DNA from 2 places in the Streptomyces sp. NPDC104309 genome. Region 2 is predicted to be linked to the other one. Evidence: predicted binding sites of a transcription regulator. Region 2 holds the regulator's gene; the other holds the start of a gene.
What was found. Region 2 encodes HrcA, which represses chaperone genes, less so after heat shock. Its sites were predicted from a motif close to TTNGCACTCNGNNNNNCNGAGTGCNAA; they were not measured.

Region 1 (15,114 bases), on a different contig from region 2:
ACCACCTGCTGCCCAGCGTCCGCGGGGACCTGCTGGCCAGGACGGGCCGTACGGACGAGGCACGGGCGGAGTTCGTACGGGCGGCCGGACTGACCCGCAACGCACGGGAACGCGCGCTGCTCCTGGACCGCGCCGCCCATCCGGACCGCGCCGGGCGATGAGTTCCGGGCGCCGGGCCGGGCCACGCGGGTCAGGGGGCGGCGATCCCCATCGAGTCGGCCGCCATCGGCTTCGGGGCGCCCTTCGCGTAGAACACGTCGAGATCGACGATCGTGAACCCCGCGGCCGCCAGCATCTCGGGGATCGGCCGGGTCAGATGGCACCCGCCGAAGAGCCGCCGCTCCAGTGGATCGAGGCGGCGCTGCCAGCGGCGTACGTCCTCGTCCTCCTCCGGCGCCAGCCCGTGCTCCAGGAAGTGCAGGGTCGCACCGGGTTTGAGGACCCGCCGCACCTCGCGCAGCGCCGCGTCGGCGTCGGGGATGGTGCACAGCGCCCACGTCGAGAGGGCGCCGTCGAAGGTGTTGTCCTCGAACGGCAGGTACTGACTGTCCAGGCAGGCGCGCCGCACCAGGGCGTGCCCCGCGTCGATGCGGTCCCGGGCCAGCTTCCAGCCGAGATCGGACGGCTCGACCGCGGCCACGTCGGTGACGGCCTCCGGGTAGAACGGGACGTTGTGCCCGGAGCCGAACCCGATCTCGATGATCTCGCCGTACAGGCCTTCGCAGACCCGGCGCCGCAGCGGCTCGAACGCCTTCGAGCGGCCGGCGGCATCGGCGATCCGGGGCACGATCCGTTCGGCATAGAACCCCATCGTGAACCTCCGTGTGTTCCTTCCCAGCATGGCACCCCGGCGGCCCCGACGCACCGTGCCGTCCACAGGTGCGCACGGTCGATAGGGTCTGGCCCATGTTCAGCCGCGCACAACTGCCGCCGCCCCCACCATCCGTGGAGATACGTTCCTGGCCCGACCGCGAGGCGCTGCTCGCCGACCGGGCCGTGGTGCTGGGGGAGTTGGTGAAGAGGCATGTCTCCCCGGCGCGGCTGGTGACGCTGTGGCTGTGGGGGCGCTCTGCGCGGTCGGCTGGTCGTTGGTGGGCGCGGCGCTCATCACGTTCGAGGAGACCTACGACATCTTCAGCGCCGTGCTCGCCTTGATCCTCGCCGGAATGGGGGCCTGCTGCGCGGTGCCCGCGGTCGTCTTCGTCGTCGTCGGGCTGTGCCGCGACAGTGAGATCCGCCGACTGCTCGTGGCCTGGGGCGGGTTGGACCGCGATCCGGTGCGCGACGCGCGGCTGAGGATGCCGGGCGTCAGTCTCGTCTGGCTGCTGCTGTCCTTCGCGCTGTGCGCACTCGGGCTGTACACCTGCATCGCGGTCCCGGCGACCGACGAGGCGGCCCGGGGCAGTCTCGGCCTCGGCGCCCTCGTCATGGGACTCGGGATGACCTGCTGGATCGTCGGACTGATCGGCGTCACCAAGGCTTTCGCCCACCGTCGTTGGGTGCTGCGGGTACTGGTCGGGGCGCCCGCCCCGGAGCCGCTGTTCTCCGCCGGGGGCGGCGCGCACCGCTGACGGCCTCGCCCACGATGGTCAGGGGCGTCGCGGCGTCGTGAGCCCGGACCTATCCTGGCCGGATACATGAGTCACGCAGGGGGAGGAGTGTCGCATGGAGTGGTACTGGTGGGTGCTCATCATCTTCTGGACGGGCGGCTTCGGATGGGCCGTCGACAACGTCCGTACCGCACTGCGCAACCGGCACAGCCGCAAGCTGGAGCTGCTGGAGGCGGCCAGGCAGGAGCGGCTGGCCGTCGAAGCGGCCCACAAGCCGCCGGAGCCGGTCTGCGGCTGCACGCACCATCTCGCCAAGCACGACAAGCGGGGCAGGTGCCATGAGCGGGTCGAGGTGCCGACGGCCTGGGACGAGGCCAAGAAGCCGGTCCGCTTCGAGGCGGGCCAGTGCAACTGCCAGCAGTACGTGGGTCCTCAGCCACTCTCCCAGGTGTATGCCGAGGACCTGACGGACCTGGCCTGACGGCCGCCCCCGCCGGTCAGGCGGGACCGGTCAGCGGGTGGCCGATCAGCATCGTCGGGGCTCCGGCCACCCGGGTGAGGAAGACCGTCGCGGCGTTCGGCCCCTGGAGCTTCATCCTGCGGCGCAGCTCCTCCGGCTCGACGGCCGAGCCGCGCTTCTTCACGGTCAGGACGCCGACCTTCCGCTCCCGCAGCAGCGCCTTCAGCTTCTTCATGTTGAACGGCAGCCGGTCGGTGATCTCGTACCCGGTGGTGTACGGGGAGTCGTACAGCTCGTCGCTGGTGACGTACGCGATGGTCTCGTCGATCAGCCGGCCGTCGCACCGCGCCACGATGTCGGCGACCAGATGGGCGCGGATGACGGCGCCGTCCGGCTCGTACAGATAGCGGCCGACCGGGCCGACGGGCGGGGCGGGCAGTGGGGCCGCGGACCACAGCGAGGCGCCGGCCGGCAGCACGGTGGCGCGGTAGGAACCGGCCGTGAAGCCCTCGCCGAACCAGAGCACCGCCTCCTTCACATCGCCGCCGTCCGAGATCCACTCGGCCTCGGCCCGCGCCGGGATCGCCTCGTGCGGGATGCCGGGGGCGATCTTCAGCGCGGCGCGCGGGGCCCCGAGTGCCGCGCCGGTCGCCCAGGAGAGCGGTGGCGAGTACGCCTCGGGGTCGAAGATCCTGCCCCGGCCGCCGCGCCGCGCCGGATCGACGAAGACCGCGTCGTACGGCGAGGTGTCGATCCCGGTGACATCGGCGCGGCGCACCTCGATCAGACCGTCCAGACCGAGCGCGGCGGCGTTGGCACGCGCCACCTCGGCGGTCAGCGGATCGCGGTCCACGGCCAGGACCGGGATGCCCGCCCGCGCGAGCGCGATCGCGTCGCCGCCGATCCCGCAGCAGAGGTCGGCGACGCTCCGCACCCCCGCCGCCACGAACCGCTGCGCGCGATGGGTGGCCACCGAGGTACGGGTCGCCTGCTCGACGCCGTTCGGCGTGAAGAACATCCGGTACGCGTCCTCGGCGCCGAATTTCGCCACCGCCCGCTGCCGCAGCCGCGCCTGCCCCAGCGCGGCCGACACCAGGGAGGCCGGGTGGGTGCGGCGCAGCCGGGTGGCGGTGGCGAGCTCCTGGGCGGGGTCGTACGAGCGCAGCCCCTCCAGCAGCGCCGCGCCCTCCGGGGTGCGCAGGGCCATGAAGGCGGCGAGCGGGTCGGCGTCGGACGGGGCGTCGGCGCCGGGCCGGCCGTCGGCGTCGGACGGGTCGGGGGCGTCGGACGGGTCGTTCGGGGCGAGAGCGTTCACCCGTCCCATTGTGAGCCAGGCGGGTTGACCGGCGGACCCGGCGGCGGTGTCGCACCCCGGGGTCCCTCACGGGCTGGCAGGATGCGACGCCATGTGACTTATGCGACAAAAGGAAGAATTAAGCATGGAAAGGCGACAATCGGGCACACTCGATGCCGGTGCGCGCCGGGCTCCCGGCGCGCACCGGCCGGCCCGCGTGGTCCTGGCCGTACTCCTGCTCGCCGCCGTCGGCTCGGGCTGTGCGTCCGCAGCCGGCGGCCGGGGCGACGCGGACACCGAGCACCGGGCCCGACCCTCCGCCGGACACCCGGGCGGTCCCGGGCAGAAGGCGGGCCCCGGGCAACCGGCCGAACAGGGCCGCGCGCCCGCCGGATCCCACGAGAACGCGAAGTTCGCCCCGGCCGTACGGGCGGCCCTCGCGAAGAAATGGGGACTGGGCGGGCCGCCGTTGGTCGCACCCCCGCCGCCCGCGGTGAAGCCGCACCTCACCACCCGGGAGGGGTTCGAGGTCAAGGGCGGCGACGACTCGCTGCCGCCGGTGTTCACCACCGTCCCGACCAAGGACCGGGTCGTCTTCCTGACGATGGACGACGGTGCCGAGAAGGACCCCGAACTGCTGCGGATGATGGACGAGCTGGACATCCCGTACAGCGCGTTCCTCAGCGACTACGAGGTGAGAGACAACTACGGCTACTTCGGCGAGGCGCAGCGGCTGGGCGTATCGCTCAACAATCACACGCTCAGCCACCCCTACCTGCCCGGCCTCTCCTACAGCGGGCAGAAGCGCGAGATCTGCGGCCAGCAGGACATCATCGAGAAGCAGTTCGGCAAGCGTCCGACCCTCTTCCGCCCGCCGTACGGCAACTACAACGGGGACACGCTCCGCATCGCGAAGTCCTGCGGCATCAAGGCCGTGCCGCTCTGGAACGAGGAGGCGTTCCCGGACCACATGGAATGGCGCGAGGGGGACCAGGACCTGCGCCCCGGCGACATCATCCTCACGCACTTCCGCGGCCGGAAGGAGTGGAGCGGCAGCATGACCGACCTGGTCCGCGCGGTCATGAAGACCATCACGGACAAGGGGTACGCCGTGGCCCGGCTGGAGGACTACGTATGAGGAGGGCGCACCGGCTGCTCGCCGGACTGCTGACAGCCGGTGCGCTGCTGACCGCCACCACCGCGTGCGCGCAGTCGGTGGATCCGATCGAACGGCTGGGCCGCAAGGCCGCGCAGAAGATGACCCGGCCGCGGCCGGCGCCCGAGGCCGGCCCGCGGGCGCGTCCGCGCGGCGATCACGGGGCGCTGGGGTCGCTGGTCGTCGTCGCCTGCCCTCAGCCGCCGGAGTCCAGGCACTCGTGGTTGTCGCCGCCGCTGAGGCACTGGTGGCCGGACCGGCCTGGATCGTACGAGGGTGCGGGGGCCGGTGCCGGGTGCGAGCGGCGGTAGTCCTCGTGCCCGGTCAGTACCGTGACCAGGCACAGCAGCAGCGCGGCCAGGACCTGGATGCCGCCCGCCCAGGGCCAGTTCGAGCGGATCAGGACCACGGCGAACAAGGAGACCACCGCGGTGATCCCGCCGAAGACGAGGACGGGCCTCCAGTCCATCGGCGGCGGACCGGGCGTCTCCCGGCCGTCGAGGTCCAGTCGCGAGACCGTCAGGGAGTAGGCGGCGACCGCGCAGATCAGCCCTTCCAGGGCCACCAACAGCAGACCCAGCAGCACGTCGAGGCAGCCGTTCACGGTGCGCGAGGGGTGCTGCGCGGCCCAGGGGCGGGGCGGCAGCGGGTTCGACGGTCCGTGCGGAGGTTCGAGCATGAACCCACGGTCGTACGGAACGGTTCGGTCCGTCCCCGCGTTGTCCTCATGGTGCCCGGACTGTTGCCCGGACTGTTGCCCGGACTGCTGTGCGGACTGCTGTGCGGGGGTGGGGAGCGGCGGGGATGGGCAGGGTCACCGGCACGCCACGACTGGCTGAATTGGCACTCCGCTTGACCGAGTGCTAATCCCGGTCATAGTCTCGGTGCTGGCACTCACCACTGGAGAGTGCCAGCAGTACTGTGCGACTGGCAGGTCCGGCACCCGCGACGACGGATCCACCTGATCGCCACCCAAAGACTCTTAACCCCGTGAGATCTCCGAAGGGGGAGACCGGATCGTGTCGACCGCCAGCTCCAAGGTTGCGATCAAGCCGCTCGAGGACCGCATTGTGGTCCAGCCGCTCGACGCCGAGCAGACCACGGCCTCCGGCCTGGTCATTCCGGACACCGCCAAGGAGAAGCCCCAGGAGGGCGTCGTCCTGGCCGTGGGACCGGGCCGCTTCGAGAACGGCGAGCGCCTGCCGCTCGACGTCAAGACCGGCGACGTCGTGCTGTACAGCAAGTACGGCGGCACCGAGGTGAAGTACAACGGCGAGGAGTACCTCGTCCTCTCGGCTCGCGACGTTCTCGCGATCATCGAGAAGTAATTCACCCACGTTTGCTTCTGTTCTGCGCCCCTGGCCCCCTGCGAACTAACCAGCCGGGCGGTCGGGGGCGCAGTTCATTTGAGAGGAAAGCTCAGCTCCCATGGCGAAGATTCTGAAGTTCGACGAGGACGCCCGTCGCGCCCTTGAGCGCGGCGTCAACAAGCTTGCCGACACGGTCAAGGTGACGATCGGCCCCAAGGGCCGCAACGTCGTCATCGACAAGAAGTTCGGCGCTCCCACCATCACCAACGACGGTGTCACCATCGCGCGCGAGGTCGAGCTCGACGACCCGTACGAGAACCTCGGCGCCCAGCTGGTGAAGGAAGTGGCGACCAAGACCAACGACGTCGCGGGTGACGGTACGACCACCGCCACCGTGCTGGCCCAGGCGCTCGTCCGCGAGGGTCTGCGCAACGTTGCCGCGGGTGCTTCCCCGGCCGCCCTGAAGAAGGGCATCGACGCCGCGGTCAAGGCCGTGTCCGAGGAGCTCCTCGCGACCGCCCGTCCGATCGACGACAAGAGCGACATCGCCGCCGTCGCCGCGCTCTCCGCGCAGGACCCGCAGGTCGGCGAGCTCATCGCGGACGCGATGGACAAGGTCGGCAAGGACGGTGTCATCACCGTCGAGGAGTCCAACACCTTCGGTCTGGACCTCGACTTCACCGAGGGCATGGCCTTCGACAAGGGCTACCTGTCCCCGTACATGGTGACCGACCAGGAGCGTATGGAGGCCGTCCTCGACGACCCGTACATCCTGATCCACCAGGGCAAGATCGGCTCGATCCAGGAGCTGCTCCCGCTGCTGGAGAAGGTCATCCAGGCCGGTGGCTCCAAGCCGCTGCTGATCATCGCCGAGGATGTCGAGGGCGAGGCGCTGTCGACCCTCGTCGTCAACAAGATCCGTGGCACCTTCAACGCCGTCGCGGTGAAGGCCCCGGGCTTCGGTGACCGCCGCAAGGCCATGCTCGGCGACATCGCCACCCTCACCGGTGCGACCGTCATCGCCGAGGAGGTCGGCCTCAAGCTCGACCAGGCCGGTCTGGACGTACTGGGCACCGCCCGCCGCGTCACCGTCTCCAAGGACGACACGACGATCGTGGACGGCGGCGGCGAGCCCGGCGACGTCAAGGGCCGGGTCAACCAGATCAAGGCCGAGATCGAGGCCACGGACTCCGACTGGGACCGCGAGAAGCTCCAGGAGCGCCTCGCGAAGCTGGCCGGCGGCGTGTGCGTGATCCGTGTCGGTGCCGCCACCGAGGTGGAGCTGAAGGAGAAGAAGCACCGTCTGGAGGACGCCATCTCCGCGACCCGCGCCGCGGTCGAGGAGGGCATCGTCTCCGGTGGTGGCTCCGCCATCGTCCACGCCGTCAAGGTCCTCGACGGCAACCTCGGCAAGACCGGCGACGAGGCCACCGGTGTCGCGGTCGTGCGCCGCGCCGCGGTCGAGCCGCTGCGCTGGATCGCCGAGAACGCGGGCCTGGAGGGTTACGTCATCACCTCGAAGGTCTCCGAGCTCGACAAGGGCCAGGGCTTCAACGCCGCGACCGGCGAGTACGGCGACCTGGTGAAGGCCGGCGTCATCGACCCGGTCAAGGTCACCCGCTCCGCGCTGGAGAACGCCGCGTCCATCGCGTCGCTGCTGCTCACGACCGAGACGCTGGTCGTCGAGAAGCCGGCCGAGGAAGAGGCCGAGGCCGGCCACGGCCACGGCCACTCGCACTAGCGTGTAGCTCCACCTGCCACTGAGGCCCGGTACCCCGTCGCGGGGTACCGGGCCTCGGCATGTGCGGCGCCCTTGGGCCGGGGACGCCGGCGGGGTGGTGCGGGCAGGGTACGGAGCCCGCGTCAGGCCGAGTGCGGCAGCACCTCCGGCAGCACCGGGTCCGCGAAGGGCAGACCCCGTACGTACCGTTCCGTCTCGTCCAGCGCCTGGTCGGCCATCCGGTGCAGCTCATCGCCCAGCGAACCCGCGACATGCGGCGTGAGCAGTACATTCGGCAGGTCGTACAACGGCGAGTGTGCGGGCGGGAGTTCGGGTTCCGTCACATCCAGCACCGCGTGCAGCCGACCGGCCGTCAGCTCCGGCAGCAGCGCCTCCTCGTCGACCAGCGAACCCCGCGCCGTGTTGATCAGCGTCGTCCCGGTCGCCATGGCCGACAGCTGAGCCGCGCCGATCAGATGGCGCGTCTGAGGAAGCTGCGGCGCGTGCACCGAGACGACCGAGCTGCGCGCGCACAGCTCGTCGAGCGAGCTGAGCCGTACGCCCAGCCGCGCCGCCTGCGGCTCGTCCACGTACGGGTCGTACAGCAGGACCTCCAGATCGAAGGGGCGCAGCAGCTCGATCACGCGCCGGCCGATGCGGGAGGCCCCGATGATGCCGACCGTACGGCGGTAGTTGCCGGAGCCGTCGAGTTCCGCGAGCCAGTCGTGGTCGGCGCGCAGGGTGCGGTAGCGGTCCGCGGAGCTCAGGACCCGCTTGCCCGCGAAGAGGATCGCGGCGAGGGTGAATTCGGCGACGGGCAGCGCGTTGGCGCCGGCCGCCGAGGTGACGGCGAGCCCGCGCTCCCAGCAGGCGTCGGTGATGTGGTGCTTCACGGAACCCGCCGCGTGCACCACGGCGCGCAGCCGGGGCGCGGCCGACAGCACCTCGGCGGTGAGCGGAGTCGCGCCCCAGCAGGTGAACAGCACCTCGGCATCGGCGAGCGCGGCGGCCACCTCGGGCGTCGGGTCGGCCAGGTCGTGGGCGACGAGGTACGGGTCGGTGCGGGTGAGGGCGGCCAGCCGGGTGCGATGGCGGTCGGCGAGCAGGCGGTCGGCGACGTCGGGGCCCATCGCGAGCAGGGCCGTCGGCCGGTTGTCAGTGGCGTGGGACATGGTGGGACTCGTACTCCTCAGGGCTCGCGCGGTGGTCACTTGACGCTGCCGGCGGTCAGACCGGCCTTCCAGTGCCGTTGCAGCGAGACGAAGGCGACGATCAGGGGGATGACGGCGAGGAGCGAGCCGGTGACGACGAGCGGATAGAAGCTCGGCTCGCCATGGGTGTTGGTGTTCCAGGAGTACAGACCGAGGCTCAGCGGGAAGAGCTTGCGGTCCGAGAGCATCACGAGGGGGAGGAAGAAGTTGTTCCAGATCGCGGTGAACTGGAAGAGGAAGACGGTCACGAAGCCCGGCATGACCATGCGCAGGCCGATGGACCAGAAGACGCGCAGCTCGCCGGCCCCGTCGATACGGGCGGCCTCCAGGGCCTCGTTCGGTATGTAGCCGGTGCTGAACACCCGGGCGAGATACACGCCGAACGGGTTGACCAGCACCGGGATCAGCACGGACCAGTAGGTGTTGACCAGGCCGGTCTTGGAGGCCAGGAGATACATCGGCAGGGCGAGCGCCGTGGTGGGGACGAGCACGCCCATCAGCACGAGGCCGAACAGCTTCTCCTTGCCCCGGAACTCGTACTTGTCGAAGGCGTAGCCCGCGGCGACACAGATCAGCGAGCAGACGATCGCCCCGCCGCCCGCGTAGAGGAGGCTGTTGAGGTACCAGCGGAAGTAGATCCCGTCGCCGTAGGAGGCCAGGTTCGACAGGTTCTCGCCGAGGTTGAAGCCCTCGAAGGAGAACGCGTTGCCCGCGAGCAGACCGCCGGTGTCCTTCGTGGCGGCGGTGACCAGCCAGACGAGGGGGAAGAGCATGTAGACGACGGCGAGCAGCAGGAAGCCGTTGACCGCGGTCTTCGACATCCAGCGGCCGCGGGAGGCGGGGGAGTTCATGCTTTCTTGCCCTTCCGGCCGGTGAAGCGGGTGACGACGAAGGACAGCAGCGCGGCCGTGAGCGCCAGCAGGATGGAGGCGGCCGCGGCGAGACCGTAGTCGTTGCGTTCGAAGGCCGCGGTGTAGGCGTACATGTTCGGCGTCCAGGTGGAGGAGACGGCGGAGCCGGTTCCCTTGTTGAGGATCAGCGGCTCGGTGAACAGCTGGAGCGAGCCGATGACCGTGAACAGCGCGACCATCACGACCGAGGCGCGGATCAACGGCACCTTGATGCTGAGCGCGACGCGCCAGGCACCGGCCCCGTCGACCGTGGCCGCTTCGAGCACGGAGCGGTCGATGGCCTGCAACGCGGCGTAGAAGATCACCATGTTGTAGCCGAGCCACTCCCACAGGGCGATGTTGACGACGGAGGGGAGGGCACCCTCGGGCGAGAAGAAGTCGAAGCCGATTCCGCCGGATTCCATGGCGCTGACCACCGGGCTGAGCTGGGGTGTGTAGAGGTAGACCCAGATCAGCGCGGCGATGATGCCGGGCACGGCGTGCGGCAGGAAGAGCGCGAGCTGGAAGAACCTGCGGGCGCGGGCCAGCGCGGAGTCCAGCAGCAGGGCAAGGGCGAGGGCCCCGACGAGCAGCAGCGGAATGTAGAAGAGGCAGTATCCGAGGAGTACGCCGAAGCCCTCGCGGAACGCCGGGTCGCCCAGGGCCGCCGTGTAGTTGTCGAGTCCGCTGAAGACGGTCTCGGTGCCGCCGAAGCCCAGGCCGGACTGCTTCTCGGTGAACAGGCTGAGCCAGACCGCGTATCCGATCGGCAGCACCATGACCACGGTGAACAGTACGAAGAAGGGCCCCAGCAGGATGGCGGCGGCTCTGGTCGTCCGGGCGCGCTTCATCAGCCTGCGTCCTCGACCTTCAGACCGCGCTTCTTCAGCTCGGCGACCGTGGCGTCGTGCCCGGCCCGCACCGCGTCCTTGATGGTGGTGCCGCCACTGGCGACCTTGCCGAACTGGTCCTTCATGGTGGTGTTCGTGGTGCCGGTCGTCGGGCCCCAGTTCCAGTTCGGGCCGATGGACGTCGCGGCGCCCTCGAACACCTGGTAGATGTCCTCGCCGCCGTAGAAGGCCGCGTCGAAGGCCTTCTTCGCCACCGGGCGCAGCGCCGACGCGGCCGGGAAGGCGCTCGAAGTGCCGGACTCGATGCGGGCCTTGATGCCTTCCTCGGTGGTCGACATCCAGGTGGCGAACTCGACCGCGGCCTCGGCCTTCTTGCTGGTCTTCGTCACCGCGAAGGTGGAGCCGCCGAGCATGCCGCTGGCGGGCTTTCCGTCCCAGCTGGGCATCGGGGCGACGGCCCACTTGCCGCTCTGCTCGGGCAGCGTGCCCTTGAGGACGCCCGCGCCCCAGGCGGCGCCGAGGTAGCCGACGGTGCCGCCGTTCTTGAGCGAGTTGGTCCATTCGGGACTGAACGAGGCGTTGGCGCGGATCAGGTCGTCGTCGAGCAGGCCCTGCCAGTAGTCGGCGACCTTGTTGGTGGCCGCGTCTGCCGTGCTCACCTTCCAGGTGTCGCCCTCGGGCTTGTACCACTGGGCGCCCGCCTGCCAGGCCATCGCCTGGAACGTGGTCGGGTCGTCGGGGAAGAAGGTGCCGATGCGGGCGTTCTTGTCGGCCTTCTTCACCTTCTCGGCGGCCTTGCGGAAGTCGGCCCAGGTCGTGGGGACCTCGACGCCGTACTTCTCGAACAGGTCCTTGCGGTAGTAGAAGGACTGCGGGGAGGCGTCGAACGGGACGGCCCAGTTCTTGCCGCCGAGCGTGGTCAGTTCGACCGCCTGCGGCAGCAGCTTCTTGCGGATGTCGTCGGTGAAGTACTGGCCGATGTCCTGGAGCGCGCCCTGGCTGACGTACTCCGGAAGCTGCGGGTACTCGATGGAGACCAGGTCGGGGGCGTTGCCCGCCTTGACCGCGTTGGAGATCTTGGCGTAGCCGCCCGCGTTGCCGGACGGGATCTCCTCGTACACCACCTTGATGTCCTTGTGCGAGGCGTTGAACGCGTCGACGACCTCCTTGGACCCCTTGGCCCAGCCCCAGAAGGTGATGCTGACGGGCTTGCCGTCGCTTCCGGCGGCGGCATGGTCGTCGCCGCTGCCGCCACAGGCCGTGAGAACGGCGAGGGCGGTGGCGGCGCCGACTACGGCGAGGGACGTTCTGCTCGAACTGCGGCTCACAGCGAAGCTCCTGAACAGGCGGCGACATTGGCGTTGGCCGTGATCCTTGGACCAGCCGTGACCGAAGTCAAGAGCGAAAGAGCGATTGATCGAAAAAAGATCAGATAAGTTGCGTACGGAAGTGGGTGGAATGCCCTGCGTGAGGGGTTCGCGAGTACCGAGGGAACACCGGCTCCGGAGCTCGTTCCGAAGTCGCCGTCGCGGTCGCCGTCGCCTGCGCCTGGGCCCGACGGGCGCAGGCCCACCGCCCGTCCGCGGCCTACGGGAGGGGTGCCCCGCACGAGTCCCTGACCCGCAGCTGCGGCAACAGTGTCAGATGGCGCCGGGGCGCGCCCGCACCCTGGCCGAGCCGCTCGACCAGCAGTTCCGTGGCATGGCGGCCCACGTCGCGCTTGGGCGGCGCCACCGCCGTGAGCGGGGTGTCCGCGAGCGCGGCCACCTCGTCGTCGTAGGCGATCAGCGCCAGGTCGTCCGGCACCCGTACGCCCAGTTCGGCCAGGCGCTGCACGACCTGGATCGCGTCCACGTCGTTGTGGATCAGCGCCGCCGTCGCCACGCCCGAGCGGACCGCCTCGCGCAGTGCCCGCACGGCCTGTTCGAAGGCGTCCGGGGCGAGTTCCGCCGGTACGGACTCGATCACGTCCTGCGGTGCGCCCAGTCCGAGCAGGGCCAGGGCCTCCGCGTACCCGGACCGCACCGCGACGGCCGTCGGGGAGTCCGCGCGGGCCATGAGCAGCGGCGCCCCGTGCCCGAGGTCCACCAGGTGGCGTACGGCGAGCAGCACCCCGTGCGCGTGGTCCGAGCAGACCCGGTCCAGGCCGTCCAGCGGGGAGCCCGCGGTGGGTCTGCGCTCCAGCAGGACGGTCGGCACCGGCAGCGAGGCGATCCAGTCGCCGAACGCGGCGGGATCGCCGGGGTGCTGCCAGCCCGGGGCGACCAGCAGGCCCTCCGCTCCGGCGGAGAGCAGGCCCTCGGTGCGGGCCTGGTCCTCCTGCGGCCGGTAGTCGGAGATCCGCAGGATCAGCCGGGCCCCGGCTCGGGCGGCCGCCTCGTGGGCCCCGCGGATGACCTCCGCGAAGTAGTACGTCGACGAGGGTGCGAGCATGCCGAGGACCATGCCGCTGCCGGGCCCAGCGGCGGACGCGGGGGCGGCGTCCTGCGGCCAGGAGACCGAGCCGTGGACCCGGTCGAGCAGGCCCCGGCCGGCCAGCTCCTCCACGTCCCGGCGCACGGTGACGGGCGAGACGCCCAGCTGCGAGGCCAGGTCCGAGACCCGGGCCGAGCCCCGCTCCCGTACCAGTCCCAGCAGGCGGTCATGACGTTCAGCAGCACTTTCGCGCACGGCGGCAGTCCCCTCGCAGTGTGTGGCCCGGCCCCCGGTCCGGCCGGTGCCGGGGACGTTCTCCGACCCTAGAGCAACGTGATCGAACGATGGGAGTTTCGATCATTCAAAGGCAATCCATTGACGTTCGATCAATCCGAGTCCAGGATTCCGGCGATGCCGACTCGTCCCGTCCCTGACTGTTCGTACGGAGGAATTGTGAGACATCGCGTCACCGCCGCGGCGCTCGTGGCCCTGACGGCCGCCGCCGGGCTGACCGTCGCCGGTCAGAGCGCCGCACAGGCCGCACCCGCCGGCCGCACCTTCCATGTCGACTGCGCCGCCGCGCCGGCCGGTGCCACCGGAAGCAAGCAGCACCCCTGGACCACGCTCGCCGAGGCCAACACGCACACCTACGGACCCGGCGACCGGCTGCTCTTCAAGCGCGGCGCCACCTGCACCGGCACCCTCGCCCCGCAGGGCTCCGGCTCCGCCCGCGCCCCGTTCACCATCGCCGACTACGGGAACGGCCCGGCCCGCGCCAGGCTCGACGGAGCGGGCGCCCACGATGTCGTCCTGCTCTCCAACACGCAGTACGTGCACCTGAAGGCCCTGGAGATCACCAACGCCGACAACCCCGGCAGTGAGCGCAACGGCGTCCGCATCCGCCTCACCGACTACGGCGTCGCCCGCGGCTTCGGCCTCTCCGGCCTCTACATCCACGATGTGCGCGGCGGCGACTACAAGACGGTGTCCGGTTCCAGCGCGATCCATGTCGCGGTCGAGGGCACGGCGAAGGCCAGCTGGTACGACGGCCTGGACATCGGGCACAACCGCATCGAGGACGTGGACCGCGAGGGCATCTACTTCAAGTCGACCTTCTCCAAGCGCGATCTGGTCGGACAGCAGCAGGACCCGAACGTCTACCCGGGGGAGTGGACGCCCAGCACCGGAGTCCGCATCCACCACAACACGCTGAAGTCCCTGGCCGGCGATGGCATGAAGCTCGACACCACCAGCGGCGCCCGCGTCGACCACAACCGGGTCGACGGCTTCCAGCTCCGATCGCCCTCCGCCAACGCGGGCATCTGGACCTTCAACACCGACGACACGACCGTCGAGTACAACGAGGTCTCGGGCGGCGGAAACACCCACGACGGGATGTCCTTCGACGCCGACGGTGCCTCGCAGAACACGGTCTTCCAGTACAACTACAGCCACGACAACAAGGGCGGCTTCCTGCTGATCTGCCCGTACAGCGGCGCCAGGACCATCGGCACGGTCGCCCGCTACAACGTGAGCCGTGACGACGGCGCCCGCCTGATCCAGAACTGCTGGGGCCCGATCCTCGGCACGGAGATCTACAACAACAGTTTCCACAACAAGGACCAGATCCCCGGATACCTCGTCCAGGACGACGCCGGCAGCCCGGCCACCACCCAGCACGAACTGGCCATCCGCAACAACGTCTTCGTGAGCGAGGGCGTCGGCGGCTACGCCTTCAAGAACCCGACGGCCGGGCTCTCCTTCGACCACAACGCCTTCTACGGCATCGACATGACTCGCCCGAACCCCGGCGGCATCACGGCCGACCCGAAGCTCCGGGCCGACTTCCGGCTCGGCGCGGGTTCGCCCGCCCTCGCCGCCGGAGCCGTCATCGAGAACAACGGCGGCAAGGACTACTTCGGCAACGTGCTGAAGCCCGGCGCCCCCGACATCGGCGCCTACGCGGGCCGGGGAGTGCGGTAACCGACCGCTCACTGAGGACCGTACTTGCGGCCTGTCTTGGAGGTGACCCCTCCGAGCAGGCCGCGCGGCGTCAGCTTCACGAGCCCCATCAACGCCTTGTACCGCGGGTCCGGCACCGAGACCGACTTGCCGCGTGCCAGGTCCACCAGGGCCGCCGCCACGAGCTTGTCCGCGTCGAGCCACATCCAGCCGGGGATGTTGCCGGTCCCCATCCCGGCCCGCTGGTGGAACTCCGTCCGTACGAAACCGGGGCACAGCGCCATCAGCCGCACCC
Region 2 (15,114 bases):
CCGCGCTGCTCGCCGTCACCTCCGGAGCGGTGCCCGGCGCCGTGCCCAAGCTGGGCGCGCCCGAGCAGGCCGTCACGGAGATCAGCCTGCCCGCGCTGCGCCGCAGGCGCCCGGCCAGGAACGCGTTCCGGACGGCCGGCCCGTCCGGCGAGGCCGGTCAGTCGAACGCGTACGCCTCGACCTCGGAGAGATAGCGCGCCCTGCGCTCCTCGTCGTGGTCGAGGAAGGCCGCCTCGAAGGAGTTGCGGGCCAGCGTGCGCAGCTGCTCGTGGTCCAGACCGAGCGCCTCGTGGACGGCGCGGAAGGTGTCCCCGACGTACCCGCCGAAGTAGGCGGGGTCGTCGGAGTTCACCGTGCAGAGCAGCCCGGCGTCCAGCATGGCCCGCAGCGGGTGGTCCTCCAGGGTGTCGACGGCGCGCAGCCGTACGTTGGACAGCGGGCACAGGGTGAGCGGCACCCGGTCGGCGACGAGCCGCCTCACCAGGTCCGCGTCCTCCATGCAGCGCAGCCCGTGGTCGATGCGCTCGACCCCGAGCGTGTCCAGGGCCTCGCGGATGTACGCGGGCGGGCCTTCCTCACCGGCGTGGGCGACCTTGCGCAGCCCGAGCGCCCCGGCCGCCTCGTACACCTCGCGGAACTTCACGGGCGGATGCCCGACCTCCGCCGAGTCCAGGCCGACCGCGCTGATCCGGTGCAGATACGGCTTCGCGGCCTCCAGGGTCTCCAGCGCCGACTCGGCGGACTGGTCGCGCAGGAAGCACATGATCAGCTGGGTGGAGATGCCGTGCTTCTCCTCGCTGCGGTCCAGCGCCCGGCCGAGCCCTTCGACGACGGTGCCGATCGGGACGCCGCGGGCGGTGTGCGCCTGCGGGTCGAAGAAGATCTCCGCGTGCCGGACGCCCTGGGCCGCGGCGCGGGTGAGGTACGCGTCGGCGAGCTGCTCGAAGTCCTCCTCGGTTTGGAGCACCGCCATCAGGGCGTAGTACAGATCGAGGAAGGTCTGCAGATCGTCGAAGAGGTAGGCGGTGCGCAGCTCTTCGGTGTCCGCGTACGGCAGCGTCACGCCGTTGCGTTCGGCGAGCGCGAAGGCCAGCTCGGGTTCGAGGGTGCCTTCGATGTGGAGGTGGAGTTCGGCTTTGGGGAGATGCACGGTCTTTCACGCTCACAAGGGGTGGTGCTGATGTGTTCAAGGGCGCCGGGTGGGCACCCGTGTTCGGAGGTGACGGGATGGCCGCCCTCTTCAGGGATACCGGGGTGGAGGCCCTGGTCAGAGGTGCCGGGGTGGATGCCCTGGTCAGAGGTGTCGGGTGGGCACGGGAACCCGGCCGAGGTCGCGGGCGACGGTCAGTTCGCCCTCGAACCCCGCGGCACGGGCCTGGGCCTCGAAGACGGCCGGGTCGTCGTAGCGCTGCGAGAAATGGGTCAGCACCAGGTGCCGTACGCCCGCGTCCCGGGCCACCCGGCCCGCCTGGCCGGCGGTGAGATGGCCGTGGTCGGTGGCGAGTCGTTCGTCCTCGTCGAGGAAGGTCGACTCGATGACCAGCAGGTCGCATCCCTCGGCGAGCACGTGCACGCCGTCGCAGAGCCTCGTGTCCATGATGAACGCGAACCGCTGGCCGCGCCTGCGCTCGGAGACGTCGTCGAGCGTGACGCCCCCGAGGGAGCCCTCGCGCTGGATCCGGCCGACATCGGGCCCCTTGATGCCGTGCTCGGCGAGCTTGGCGGGCAGCATGCGGCGCCCGTCGGGTTCGACCAGCCGGTAGCCGTACGACTCGACGGGGTGCGAGAGCCGGTGGCCGCTGAGCGTGTACGCGTCCGTGGCCGCGAGCACCCCGTCGGTCGCGACCGGGGCCTCGGTCAGCTCGACGGACTCGCGGTAGGCGGTCGCGTACCGCAGCCGCTCGAAGAAGTGCTGTCCGCTCGCCGGGTAGTGCGCGGTGACCGGGTGCGGGACCTGGTCGAGGTTGATCCGCTGGATCACCCCGGCCAGGCCGAGCGAGTGGTCGCCGTGGAAGTGCGTGACGCAGATCCGGTCGATGTCGTGCGCGGCGACACCGGCCCGCAGCATCTGGCGCTGGGTCCCCTCACCCGGGTCGAAGAGGATGCCCTCGCCGTCCCAGCGCAGCAGATAGCCGTTGTGGTTGCGGTGCCTGGTCGGGACCTGGCTGGCGGTGCCGAGGACCACGAGTTCGCGTACGGACACGGTGTGCGATCGGCCGTTCTAGCCGGGGGGCCACTGCAGTCCACGGCCGCCCAGGACGTGGGCGTGCGCGTGGAAGACGGTCTGGCCGGCGCCGGAGCCGGTGTTGAAGACGACCCGGTAGCCGGTGTCCACGATCTTCTCGTCGGCGGCCACGTGTCCGGCCTCGCGCAGTATGTCGGCGGCGATTCCCGGCTCGGCCGCCGCGAGGGCGGCGGCGTCGGGGTGGTGGACGCGGGGGATGACGAGCACGTGGGTGGGAGCCTGCGGGTTTATGTCCCGGAAGGCGACGGTGGTGTCGGTCTCCCGGACGATGGTCGCCGGGATGTCACCCGAGACGATCTTGCAGAACAGGCAGTCGGGCTGCGGTTCTCCCGCCATGGGGTCGGCTCCTCGGTCGGTGGTGATCGTTGTACGGCATGGTATCGGGGCGCCGGCGGCGGGCTCGTCCCCCGTCCCGGGTAGGGGCGGGCGGGGAGCCGGCCCTCCGCCGGCGCACCCGCCCCCCTCCCGCGTCCGCCCCCTACATCCCCGGCGGCTCCGGCGCCCGCTTCGCCGGCGTCTGTGCCAGCGACGCCAGCGCGATCCGGATCGCCTCGTCCAGCTGCGGATCGCGGCCCGCCGCATGGTCCTGGGGCCTGACCACGACCTCGACATCGGGATCGACCCCGTGGTTCTCCACGCCCCAGCCGTAACCCTCGAACCAGAACGCGTACTTGGGCTGAGTGACCGACGTCCCGTCGACGAGCTTGTAGCGGCTGTCGATGCCGACCACGCCGCCCCAGGTCCGCGTACCGACCACCGGCCCGATGCGCAGGGCCTTGATCGCGGCGTTCACGATGTCACCGTCCGAGCCGGAGAACTCGTCGGCGACGGCCACCACGGGGCCGCGCGGCGCGTCCTCCGGGTAGCTGTACGGCCGCATCCCGCGCGGCATGTCCCAGCCGACGATGCGCCGGGCGAGCTTCTCCACGATCAGCTGCGAGGTGTGGCCGCCGCGGTTCTCGCGGACGTCCACGACCAGCCCCTCGCGGGCCACTTCGAGGCGCAGATCGCGGTGGAGCTGGGCCCAGCCGGAGCCGACCATGTCGGGCACGTGGAGGTAGCCGAGGCGTCCGCCGGAGTGCTCGTGGACGTAGGCCCGCCGGTCGGCGACCCACGCGTGGTAGCGCAGCGCCTCCTCGTCGCCGACCGGTACGACGACGACATGGCGCGGGCCGCCGCCGTCCACCGGCGAAACGGTCAGCTCGACCGGCTTGCCGGCCGAGCCGGTGAGCAGCGGCCCGGGTCCGGTCACCGGGTCGACCGGCTGCCCGTCGACGGCGAGAATCGCGTCCCCGACGCGCATCGCCACCCCGGGTGCGGCCAGCGGCGACCGGGCCGCCGGGTCGGAGGTCTCGGAGGGCAGGATGCGGTCGATGCGCCAACTGCCCTCGTCCGTACGGGAGATGTCCGCGCCGAGCTGTCCCTGCCGGGTCGATTCGTCGCGCCATCCGCCGGGCGGCGTCACATAGGCGTGCGAGGTGCCGAGCTCTCCCTGCACCTCCCACAGCAGGTCCACCAGGTCGTCGTGGGTGGCGACGCGCTCCAGCACCGGGCGGTAGCGGTCCAGGACTCCGTCCCAGTCGATCCCGCCCATGTCGGGACGCCAGAAGTTGTCCCGCATGATGCGCCCGGCCTCGTCGTACATCTGGCGCCACTCGGCGGCCGGGTCGAGGATCCGGCGGATCCGGGAGAGGTCGACGGTGACACTGCTGTCGCCGTCGTGGTCGTCGTCACCGGCCGGTACGCGACTGTCGGACGGTGCGACCCGCAGCTTGCCCCGGGTCCGCAGGACGATCCGCTTGCCGTCGCCGCTGACCGCGAAACCGCCGACGTCCGAGGCGAGTTCCTCGCAGCGCAGCTTCTCCAGGTCGTACCGTTCGAGGACCGTCTCGGGGCGGCGGGAGTCGGGCGTGGCGCCGCTCGTACCGAGTACCCCGGTCACCGGGTGGCTCAGCCACAGCAGGCCGTCCCTGGCGGCCCTGAGCGTGGAGTAGCTGGCGGCCTCGACGGGCAGCGGCACGATCCGGTCGGCGAGTCCTTCGAGGTCGATCCGGGTGACGGGCAGCGCGGTCGGGTTGTCCTCGCCGTCGCCGCTCTTCTCCTTCTCGGTCGGGCGGCCGTGGCGCTGCGGCCCGAACGGAGAGGGCGTGGTGGCGGCGAGCGTCAGCAGATGCGGACGGCAGGAGCCGATGAACGCCAGGTCGAAGACGTGGGCGTCGTAGACCGGGTCGAAGGACCGCTCGGAGAGGAACGCGAGGTGCTTGCCGTCGGTGGTGAACGCGGGGGCGAAGTCCCGGAAACGCAGCGGGGTGGCCTCGGCGACGGACAGATCCGCGAGGTGCGCGAGCTTGAGCTGCCTGAGCGGTTCGGGTCCGGGGTGCGACCAGGCGAGCCAGGAGGAGTCGGGCGAGAAGACGAGACCGGAGACGTCGCCGTGCTCGCTGCGGTCCACCTCGTGGACCTCGCCGCTCTCCCGCTCGACGATCAGTACCCGTCCGTCGTGCGCGGCGACGGCGAACCGGCTGCCGTCCGGGGCCGCGGCGAGGTCGAGGACCCTGCCGATACGGCCCGCGGCGAGGCGACGCGGTACGGCGCCCGGTGCGGTGCCGGTGGCGGGTGCGCACTCCAGGGCGTCGTCCCCCTCGGCGTCGGTGACCCAGACGGCGTGCTGGTCGCCGTCCGCCTGGAAGGCGCGGGGCATCCTGGCCCGTACCCCCGGTTCGACGGCGAGTGCGCGGGCCGGGCCCTCGCGGTGGGTGACCCAGTGGACGGCACCGCGCGTCCCGACGGCGCTGCCGCGTCCCGTACGGTCCGGGGACGCGGAGTCGAGGTGGCTGCCCGCGTGCACGGAGTGCGGCTGGAGGTCGGCGCGCTGGCCGCCGAGCCGGATGTCGAGGCGGCGGGGTCCGGCTCCTTCGAGGTCGTCCAGCAGCCAGAGTTCACCGGCCGAGGCGTAGCAGACGCGGGTGCCGTCGGTGGTCGCGTGACGGGCGTAGAAGCCTTCGACGCCGGTGTGGCGGCGCAGGTCCGAACCGTCGGGGAGCGAGGAGTAGACCGCGCCGACCCCTTCGTGGTCGGAGAGGAACGCGACCCGTTCCGGCGTGCGCGACTCCGGTCGGGCGGAGGAGGCCCCGCCGCCCACCCACATCGGGGATTCGATGTTCCCGTCGAGGTCCTCGTGCAGCCGTACGAACTCCGCCGGGCCGTCGCTCGCGCCCTCTTCCGCGATCCACAACTTGCCCGCGGTGCCGCCCCGGTAGCGCTTCCAGGTGGCGGCCTCGCGCCCCATCGTGGCCGAGAGCAGCAGGATCCGTCCGCCGGGCCCGTACGCGAGGGAGCCGACCGGCCCGTACGGCAGGGTCCGCGCGGGACCGCCGTCGACCGGGACGGCCCTGGCCCAGCTGCGCCGCATCGACGCCTGCCCCTGGGCGCTGATGACCAGTACGTCGCCCTCGGGTGTCCAGCCGCGGACGGAGGTCCGGCCGTCGCCCCAGTACGTGAGCCGCTCGGAGGGGCCGCCGTCGACCGGCGCGATGTGTACCTCCGGGGCCCCGTCCCGGGTGGACGTCCAGGCGACCCGGGTTCCGTCGGGAGATATCCGCGGGTTGGTGACCGGTCGGTTGTCGGCGCTGGCACGCCAGGCTCGGCCGCCGTCCAGCGGCGCCAGCCAGACATCGTCCTCGGCGGTGAAGGCGATCAAATCGCCCTGGACATGGGGGTATCGGAGGTAGGCAGGCTGCGTCACACCGATCACCCTAGGCCGCGGGCGTGCTCCGCGGAACCGAGTTGGCCGGAGTCCGCCGGGCGGCCGGACGGCGGACGCGATCACTTGCCCCAGGGCGTTTCGGTCACCGTGACCGTCACGGTGACCGTCGGCCGGGCGCCGCCGTTGCCGCTGCCGAGGGCCGGAATCACGGCACCGGTCGACGGGGCGGCGTTGCAGTTGCCGAGCACATCTGCCCGGAAGACGACCTTCCCATCGGCCTTCCCGGTCAGGTCCCCGCGCACGCACCGCCCGTCGAGCGCCTGGGTCACCTGTCCGGCGATCGTGATGGCCTTGCCCTTTCCGGTCCTCCCAGTGCAGTCGACGTCCGCGATCCGGCGCGCGGAGGCGGAGGGCGACGCGCCCCCGAACCGGTCCCCCACGACGTCGGCCGTGCAGCTCAACCACTGGACATCGACCCCGTTGCGCTCCAGGGCGCCGGTGCCGGTCCGGTCGGTGGTCACGGCGATGGATGCGGAGTTCAGGCCGCCCGCGGGTTCACAGGCCGCGACACCTGCGACCGCCGCGCCCGCGAGTGCGGACGCGGCCAGAAAGCGACGGATACTTCCCTGACCCCATGCCCTTGATGTCCCCATACGGGCAGCTTCCCACCGTCCCCCCTCGGGGCGGTAGACGGCTTACGGCCACACCGGGGGTGGCTCCGGCGCACGGAAGGGGGCTCGGACGGGGCGGTCTCACGACCAGCGGCCGGTGCGCCCCAGCAGCAGCGCCGTCGCCGCCGTGCCGGCCGTCGAGGTGCGCAGGACGCTCGTTCCGAGCCGGCAGATCCGGGCGCCCGCCGCGGCGAAGGCCTCCAGTTCGTCCGGCGACACCCCGCCCTCGGGGCCGACGACCAGCACGATCTCGCCCTGGGTGGGGAGTTGGGCGGCGGCCAGCGGCTCGCTGTCGTACCCCCGCTCCTCGTGCAGGACGGCGGCGAGGTCCGCCGTGGCCAGAAGCGCGGCGACCTGTTTGGTCGTCAGCGCGTCCGCGACCTCCGGGAAGCGGACCCGGCGCGACTGCTTGCCCGCCTCCCGGGCGGTGTTGCGCCATTTCGCCAGGGACTTGAGGCCGCGGTCGCCCTTCCACTGCGTGATGCAGCGCGACGCCTGCCAGGGCACGATCGCGTCGACACCGGTCTCCGTCATCGTCTCGACGGCGACCTCGCCGCGGTCGCCCTTGGGCAGGGCCTGGACGACGGTGATACGGGGGGTGGGCCGGGGCTCCTCGTGGACGGCCACCAGGTCGGTGACCATGAGCCGGTCCTTTCCCTCGGCGGCCCGGACGACACCTTCCGTCCAACGGCCGTGGCCGTCCGTCAGCACGACGTCCTCACCCGCGCGCAGCCGCTTCACCGAGACGGCGTGGCGCCCCTCGGCTCCTTCCAGGACGAACTCGGGCCCGTCGGGAACCTTTTCGACGACGAAGACCGGTGCGGTCACTGCGTACTCCCTGTGCTCACTGCCGTCCGTGCGGCGTCCAGTTCTTCGGCGAGCAGGCCGACCAGCCGGCCGGCGGGCAGCTCGCGTGCCATCCGGTGCCCCTGCCCCGCCCACAGCGCCATGCCCTGGGCGTCCCCGGCCCTGGCCGCCGCCTGGCGCAGCCCGGCGGTCAGATAGTGGACCTGCGGGTAGGCGGCCGGGGCGTACGGGCCGTGCTCACGCATGAAGCGGTTGACCAGGCCCCGGGCCGGGCGTCCGGAGAACGCCCGGGTCAGGTCGGTCCGTACGAACAGCGGGTTGGTCAGCGCCTGCTTGTGCAGCAGATGCGCCCCGGACTCGGGGCAGACGAGGAAGGCCGTGCCGAGCTGCGCCGCCTCCGCGCCCGCGGCGAGCACCGCGGCGATCTGGGATCCGCGCATCAGCCCGCCCGTGGCGATGACCGGTACCTGTACCGTCTCACGGACCTGGGCCACCAGGGAGAGCAGTCCTATCCCGGTGCCGTCGGTCTGCGGATCGTCCCAGTGGGTGGACTGGTGGCCGCCCGCCTCCATGCCCTGGACGCAGACCGCGTCGGCGCCCGCCCACTGCGCGGTCTGGGCCTCCTCGGGCGTGGTGACCGTCACCACCGTGTACGTGCCGACTCCGGCGAACGCGTCGAGGGTGTCGCGGGTCGGGCAGCCGAAGGTGAACGAGACGGCCGGGACCGGGTCCTCCAGGAGGATGGCGAGTTTCGCCTCGTAGCCGTCGTCGCCGCCGGAGTCCGGTTCACCGAGCGGAGTCTCGTACCAGGCGGCCTCACCGGCGAGCTGGTGCCGGTACACCTCGACGGCGCTCGGGTCGGCGAGCCCCGGCTGCGGCATGAAGAGATTGACGCCGAAGGGCTGACCGGTCAGCCCGCGCAGCTGTTTGATCTCGTTGTACATGCCGTCCGCGGTCTTGTACCCGGCGGCGAGGAAACCCAGCCCGCCCGCTTCGGCGACGGCGGCGACGAGCTGGGGACAGGACGCGCCACCCGCCATCGGGGCCTGCACGATCGGATACCGGCAGAGATCGGTCAACACGGATGACATGACCGCATCGTGTCACGTCAAGCACGCCTCGGCGTGCGCGGCCTGCGGTCCATTTTGCCCTTAAACGCCGGACGGGCTCGGCGAGCGAGCCCGTCCGGCGGTCAGGAACGGTGTGCGGGGACCGTCAGCGGCCGTTGAAGGCGTCCTTCAGCCGGGAGAAGAGCCCCTGCTGTCCGGGCTGGAACTGGCCGGTGGGCCGCTCCTCGCCGCGCAGCTTCGACAGGTCCCGCAGCAGTCGCTCCTGCTCCGGGTCCAGCTTCGTCGGGGTCATCACCTCGACGTGCACGATCAGATCGCCGCGCCCGCCGCCCCGCAGATGCGTGATGCCGCGTCCGTGCAACGGGACGGACTGACCGGACTGGGTGCCGGGCCTGATGTCGACCTCCTCCAGGCCGTCGAGCGTCTCCAGCGGCACCTTGGTGCCGAGCGCGCCCGCCGTCATGGGGATGGTGACCGTGCAGTGCAGATCGTCGCCGCGGCGCTGGAACACCAAATGCGGCAGCTCGTGGATCTCCACGTACAGATCGCCGGCCGGGCCGCCGCCGGGGCCGACCTCGCCCTCGCCCGCGAGCTGGATGCGGGTGCCGTTGTCGACACCGGCGGGGATCTTCACGGTGAGCGTGCGCCGCGAGCGGATGCGGCCGTCACCGGCGCACTCCGGGCAGGGGGTCGGCACGACGGTGCCGAAGCCCTGGCACTGCGGGCACGGCCGCGAGGTCATGACCTGGCCCAGGAAGGACCGGGTGACCTGGGAGACCTCACCGCGACCGCGGCACATGTCACAGGTCTGCGCGGAGGTGCCGGGCGCGGCGCCCTCGCCGTTGCAGGTCGCGCAGACGACGGCCGTGTCGACCTGGATGTCCTTGGTGGTGCCGAACGCGGCCTCCGCGAGATCGATCTCCAGCCGGATCATCGCGTCCTGGCCGCGCCGGGTGCGCGAACGGGGCCCGCGCTGCGACGACGTACCGAAGAACGCGTCCATGATGTCGGAGAAGTTGCCGAAGCCGCCCTGTCCGAAGCCGCCCGCGCCACCGCCGCCGGAGGCGGACAGCGGATCGCCACCGAGGTCGTAGACCTGCTTCTTCTGCGGGTCCGACAGCACCTCGTAGGCGGCGTTGATCTCCTTGAACCGCTCCTGGGTCTTCGGATCGGGGTTCACATCCGGATGCAGCTCACGGGCGAGCCGCCGGAATGCCTTCTTGATCTCGTCCTGAGATGCGTCGCGGCGCACGCCGAGTACGGCGTAGTAGTCCGTGGCCACTTACGACTCCGCCAGGATCTGTCCGACGTAACGTGCCACTGCGCGTACCGCTCCCATCGTTCCGGGGTAGTCCATGCGGGTCGGTCCGACCACGCCGAGTTTGGCGACTGCCTCGTCGCCCGAACCGTAGCCGACCGCGACGACGGACGTGGAGTTGAGCCCCTCGTGGGCGTTCTCGTGCCCGATTCGTACGGTCATGCCCGAGTCCTTGGCCTCGCCGAGCAGCTTCAGCAGCACGACCTGCTCCTCCAATGCCTCCAGCACCGGCCGGATCATCACGGGGAAGTCGTGCCCGAACCGGGTGAGGTTGGAGGTGCCGCCGATCATCAGCCGCTCCTCCGTCTCCTCGACGAGGGTTTCGAGCAGGGTGGAGAGCACGGTGGACACGGTTCCCCGGTCCTCGCTCTCGAAGGATTCCGGCAGGTCCTGCACCAGCTGCGGGACGTCCGTGAAACGGCGTCCGACGACCCGGCTGTTGAGCCGGGCCCGCAGATCGGCGAGAGAGGTCTCACCGAACGGAGCGGGGCAGTCGATCATGCGCTGTTCGACCCGGCCGGTGTCCGTGATCAGCACGAGCATCAGCCGGGCGGATGCCAGCGAGAGCAGTTCCACATGCCGCACCGTGGACCGGGTCAGCGAGGGGTACTGCACGATGGCGACCTGCCGGGTCAGCTGCGCGAGCAGTCGAACGGTGCGGCCCACGACGTCGTCGAGGTCGACCGCGCCGTCGAGGAAATTGTGAATGGCGCGACGTTCCGGCGACGAGAGGGGCTTGACGCCCGCGAGCTTGTCGACGAAGAGCCGGTAGCCCTTGTCCGTCGGGATGCGTCCCGCGCTGGTGTGGGGTTGGGCGATGAAACCCTCGTCCTCCAGCACCGCCATGTCGTTGCGGACAGTGGCCGGGGAGACCCCCAGCTTGTGCCGTTCGGTGAGCGCCTTGGAGCCGACGGGCTCCTCGGTGCCGACATAGTCCTGGACGATGGCGCGCAGCACTTCGAGTCTGCGTTCGCTGAGCATCGCGCACACCTCCAGCTGTCCTCGGTGGTTCTCGGGCCGTTCCTGTTTTCTTTCCCAGGAATCTTCCTGGCACTCTGTCGACGTGAGTGCCAGTAATCCCCCGGCCAGTGTACGGCGGCCGAGTGGGGGCCTAGCAAGGGCAACCGGCCACGCTGCCGCGAGACCGTGCAGGTCTTCTGCGGATAGCGTCGCGGTATGAACGCGTCTTGGGAAGAGTTCGGCTGGGAGCGACTCGGTCACGGAGTGGGCCGGCGGCGGCTTCCCGGGTGGGATGCGACGGTCGCGCTGGTGGCCGGAACGGACGGCGCGCTGCTCTACGACACCGGATCGACGCTCCGCGAGGGGGCGGAAGTGCGGGCCCAGGCACAGGCCCTGCTCGGCCGGAGGGTGACGCATATCGCACTCAGCCACCCCCACTTCGACCATGTGCTGGGCACCGCGGCGTTCTCCGGCACCCAGGTGTACGGAGCGGTCGGCATGACCGGGCTGCTGAAGCGCGGGGCGGACGAGCTGTGCGCCGACGCGGTGCGCCACGGGGTGTCCGAGCGCGACGCGGTGGAGGCCACCGGTGTGCTGGTGGCGCCGCACCACGAGGTGTGCGGCGAGTGGACCCTCGATCTGGGCGGCGGCCGTCAGGTGCTGCTGGCGAATGTGGGCCCCGCCCACAGCGGCCACGACCTGGTGGCGCTCGTCCCCGGCTCCCCGACGGTGGTGCTCTGCGGCGACCTGGTCGAGGAGTCCGGCGAACCGCAGGCGGGCCGGGACGCGCTGCCGTCCCGCTGGCCGGCCGCGCTGGACCGGCTGCTGGGGCTCGGCGGCGAGGACGCGGTGTACGTCCCGGGGCACGGGGCGGTGGTGGACGCGGCGTTCGTCAGGGCCCAGCGCGACCGGCTGGCCGCCCTCTTCGGCGTGTCGTGAGGTGCTGTCGTCCTATCGTCATCCGATGCGCAGCTACCAGCCGGACCTGACCCCGCCGTGGAAGAGGTCCGTCCCCGTTCCCGAGGTCCCCGCCGAGCCCGATCTGGTCGTGGAGGAGGTCTCCACCGGATTCTGCGGTGCGGTGATCCGCTGTGAGAAGACCGCCCAGGGGCCGACCGTGACCCTGGAGGACCGTTTCGGCAAGCACCGGGTGTTCCCGATGGAACCCCGCGGCTTCCTGCTGGAGGGCCGGGTGGTCACGCTGGTGCGCCCGTCGGCCGCCGGTCCCGTGCGCCCCACGCGTACGGCCTCGGGTTCGGTCGCGGTCCCCGGGGCCCGCGCCCGGGTGGCGCGGGCGGGCCGCATCTATGTGGAGGGCCGCCACGACGCGGAGCTGGTCGAGCGGGTCTGGGGTGACGACCTGCGGATCGAGGGCGTGGTCGTCGAGTACCTGGAGGGCATCGACGACCTCCCGGCGATCGTGCGCGAGTTCTCCCCCGGCCCGGATGCCAGGCTCGGCGTCCTGGTCGACCACCTGGTCCCCGGCTCCAAGGAGTCCCGGATCGCGGACCAGGTCTCGGACGCGAACGTGCTGGTGGTCGGCCACCCCTACATCGATGTGTGGGAGGCGGTGAAGCCGTCGTCCGTGGGCATTCCGGCCTGGCCGGTGGTGCCGCGCGGCCAGGACTGGAAGACGGGCGTGTGCCGCTCGCTGGGCTGGCCGGAGAACACGGGGGCGGCCTGGCAGGGGATCCTTTCCACGGTGCGCTCGTACCGGGACCTGGAGCCGGAGCTGCTGGGCTCGGTGGAGCATTTGATCGATTTCGTGACGGCGCCGCCCGCGTAGCTTCTCCGGCGTCCGGGGCGGGAGCGGGGCCGGGCCCCGCCCCTCAGCCCCGCCCCTCAGCCCCGCCCCTCAGTCCACCAGGTCCCGCACCACCGCGTCCGCCAGCAACCGCCCGCGCAAGGTCAGCACCGCCCGCCCCTCCCCGTACGGCCCGCGTTCCAGCAGCCCGTCCTCCACCGCCCGTCCCGCCGCGGCCAGCCCCGCCGGTGCCAGCAGCGACAGCGGGCAGCCGTCCACGAGCCGCAGCTCCAGCAGGATCCGCTCGACCCGCCGGTCCTCCGCGGAGAGGATCTCGCGCCCGGCGCCGGGCGATCGTCCCTCGGCCAGAGCCTGCGCGTACGCCCCCGGATGCTTGACGTTCCACCAGCGCACCCCGCCGACATGGCTGTGCGCCCCGGGACCGGCGCCCCACCAGTCGGCGCCGCGCCAGTACAGCTCGTTGTGCAGGCAGCGCCCCTCGGGCGTACGGGCCCAGTTCGACACCTCGTACCAGGAGAAGCCCGCCGCGGCCATCGCCTCGTCCGCGATCAGGTACCGGTCCGCGTGGGCGTCGTCATCGGTCATCGGGATCTCGCCGCGCCGGATCCGGCGGGCCAGCTGCGTACCCTCCTCGACGATCAGCGCGTACGCCGACACATGGTCCGGCCCCGCTCCGATCGCCGCGTCCAGCGAGGCCCGCCAGTCGTCGTCGGACTCCCCGGGCGTGCCGTAGATCAGGTCGAGGTTGATGTGCTCGAAGCCCGCCTCCCGCGCCTCGGCGACGCACGCCTCCGGCCGCCCCGGCGTGTGCGTACGGTCCAGGATCTTCAGCACATGCTGCCGCGCGCTCTGCATCCCGAAGGAGATCCGGTTGAAGCCGCCGTCCCGCAGCTCGGCCAGATACGCCGGACCGACGGACTCCGGATTGGCCTCGGTGGTGATCTCGGCGTCGTCCGCCAGCCCGAACTCCTCGCGGATCGCCCCCAGCATCCGCACCAGGTCCGCGGCGGCCAGCAGGGTCGGCGTACCGCCGCCGACGAAGACCGTACGGACCGGACGCGGATCGTCGCCCAGGACCTTGCGGGCCTGGCGGACCTCGCCGATCAGATGGGCCGCGTAGTTGTCCCGGGAGGCCAGGGCGCCGCCGGAGCCGCGCAGCTCGGTGGCGGTGTAGGTGTTGAAGTCGCAGTAGCCGCAGCGGGTCGCGCAGTAGGGCACGTGCAGGTAGAAGCCGAGCGGCCGGTCGGCGGCGCCTTCCAGGGCATGGCGGGGCAGCGCCCCGTCGTCGGGTACGGGTTCACCATCGGGCAGTACGGAAGGCATACCGCCCATTGTCGCTCGCCGCCCGGAATCCCCGAGCCACGCCCGTGAACACCGAGCGACGGCGCCCACGGACCGCACGGCTCGCTCAGCGACCGCACCGTCGCGTCCCGTCCCGCTCCCCCCTGGTCCTCCCCCTCGTCCCCTCGTTCTCGTCCTCACCCCGCCTGGAGCACCAGCAGTGCCAGATCGTCGTCGGGCGGCCGCTCGGCGAATTCGTGCACGGCCCGCTTGATCCGGTCCGCGATCCCGTCCGCCGACAGCCCGGCACAGCCGGCGAGCGCAAGGGCCAGACCGTCCCCGTCGTCGAACATGAGCGGCCCGGAGCGCCGCTCCGTCACGCCGTCCGTGACACACAGCAGGCTGTCGCCGGGCGCCAGCTCGAAGCTCTGGCTCTCGTAGGCGACGTCGTCGAAGATCCCGAGCAGCATCTGCGGCTCGGCGGCCGGGCGCACCTCGCCGTCGGGACGCAGCAGCAACGGCAGCGGGTGGCCCGCGCTGGCCAGGGTGCAGCGCACGCCGCCGTCGGGCAGCGGCACGAGTTCCCCGTACAGCAGGGAGAGAAAGCGGGACTGCCCGGTGTCCGCCGTCTGCTGGCCGCCCGCCGCGGCCACCATCAGCGCGGCCGCCTCGGCGGCCTCCATCGCATCGTCGAGGAGCAGCCGGTTGAGCCGGTCGAGCACCTCGCCGACGCCGAACCCCTCACGGGCCAGCAGCCGGAGCCAGGGGCGGGCGAGGCCGGTGACGACGGCGGCTTCCGGGCCGCTGCCCTGGACGTCGCCGAGGACGAAGCACCAGCGGTCGCCGGGGCACGGGAAGATGTCGTAGAAGTCACCGCCGACGACCCCGTCGTCGCTGGGTTCGTAGACCAGGGAGCTGGTGACGCCCGGTATGTCGGCGACCTTGCCGGGCAGCAGCGCGCGTTGCAGGATGCGGCTGATGGTGGCCTGCCGGGTGTAGGCGCGGGCGGCGCCGACGGCGAGGCCGACGCGGCGTACGAAGTCCTCGATCAGGGCGGTCACTTCGTCGGGGACGCGTGCCAGCCCCTCCCGGCCCAGGAGCACGGCGCCGAGTGTCCGGCCGCCCGATGTGATCCGGTAGGCGAGGGCGGACCCGGCACGTCCCGCGGATTCCCCGCCGTCCTCCTCGCCGCCGGGCCAGGGCATGGAGACGGGTCCGGTGCCCACCCGTTCGGGCAGCCGGATCGGATCCTGTTCCAGCGCCATACGCAGCGGCCCGGTCTCGGCCTCGT

Region 1: a site for HrcA is predicted at 5,301-5,327, ahead of groES (co-chaperone GroES). Genes of this name have one in related genera too.

Annotation. Positions count from the first base shown of each region.
Region 1 is NZ_JBVJMV010000015.1:69,651-84,764, reverse strand. It holds gene ACZ68L_RS22695 (RNA polymerase sigma factor) at 1-161, shown strand, start outside; gene ACZ68L_RS22690 (class I SAM-dependent methyltransferase) at 191-811, opposite strand; gene ACZ68L_RS22685 (hypothetical protein) at 1,059-1,571, shown strand; gene ACZ68L_RS22680 (hypothetical protein) at 1,666-2,031, shown strand; gene ACZ68L_RS22675 (THUMP-like domain-containing protein) at 2,048-3,334, opposite strand; gene ACZ68L_RS22670 (polysaccharide deacetylase family protein) at 3,450-4,442, shown strand; gene ACZ68L_RS22665 (DUF6234 family protein) at 4,657-5,139, opposite strand; gene groES (co-chaperone GroES) at 5,480-5,788, shown strand; gene groL (chaperonin GroEL) at 5,889-7,511, shown strand; gene ACZ68L_RS22650 (hydroxyacid dehydrogenase) at 7,634-8,662, opposite strand; gene ACZ68L_RS22645 (carbohydrate ABC transporter permease) at 8,698-9,552, opposite strand; gene ACZ68L_RS22640 (carbohydrate ABC transporter permease) at 9,549-10,442, opposite strand; gene ACZ68L_RS22635 (ABC transporter substrate-binding protein) at 10,442-11,770, opposite strand; gene ACZ68L_RS22630 (LacI family DNA-binding transcriptional regulator) at 12,030-13,112, opposite strand; gene ACZ68L_RS22625 (right-handed parallel beta-helix repeat-containing protein) at 13,311-14,840, shown strand; gene ACZ68L_RS22620 (SDR family NAD(P)-dependent oxidoreductase) at 14,849-15,114, opposite strand, start outside.
Region 2 is NZ_JBVJMV010000005.1:326,154-341,267, reverse strand. It holds gene ACZ68L_RS10015 (MFS transporter) at 1-194, shown strand, start outside; gene ACZ68L_RS10010 (adenosine deaminase) at 158-1,150, opposite strand; gene ACZ68L_RS10005 (ribonuclease Z) at 1,295-2,203, opposite strand; gene ACZ68L_RS10000 (histidine triad nucleotide-binding protein) at 2,222-2,581, opposite strand; gene ACZ68L_RS09995 (S41 family peptidase) at 2,724-5,990, opposite strand; gene ACZ68L_RS09990 (hypothetical protein) at 6,071-6,604, opposite strand; gene ACZ68L_RS09985 (16S rRNA (uracil(1498)-N(3))-methyltransferase) at 6,704-7,450, opposite strand; gene ACZ68L_RS09980 (nitronate monooxygenase) at 7,447-8,520, opposite strand; gene dnaJ (molecular chaperone DnaJ) at 8,645-9,781, opposite strand; gene hrcA (heat-inducible transcriptional repressor HrcA) at 9,782-10,798, opposite strand; gene ACZ68L_RS09965 (MBL fold metallo-hydrolase) at 10,994-11,716, shown strand; gene ACZ68L_RS09960 (DUF3097 domain-containing protein) at 11,742-12,563, shown strand; gene hemW (radical SAM family heme chaperone HemW) at 12,633-13,874, opposite strand; gene ACZ68L_RS09950 (SpoIIE family protein phosphatase) at 14,021-15,114, opposite strand, start outside.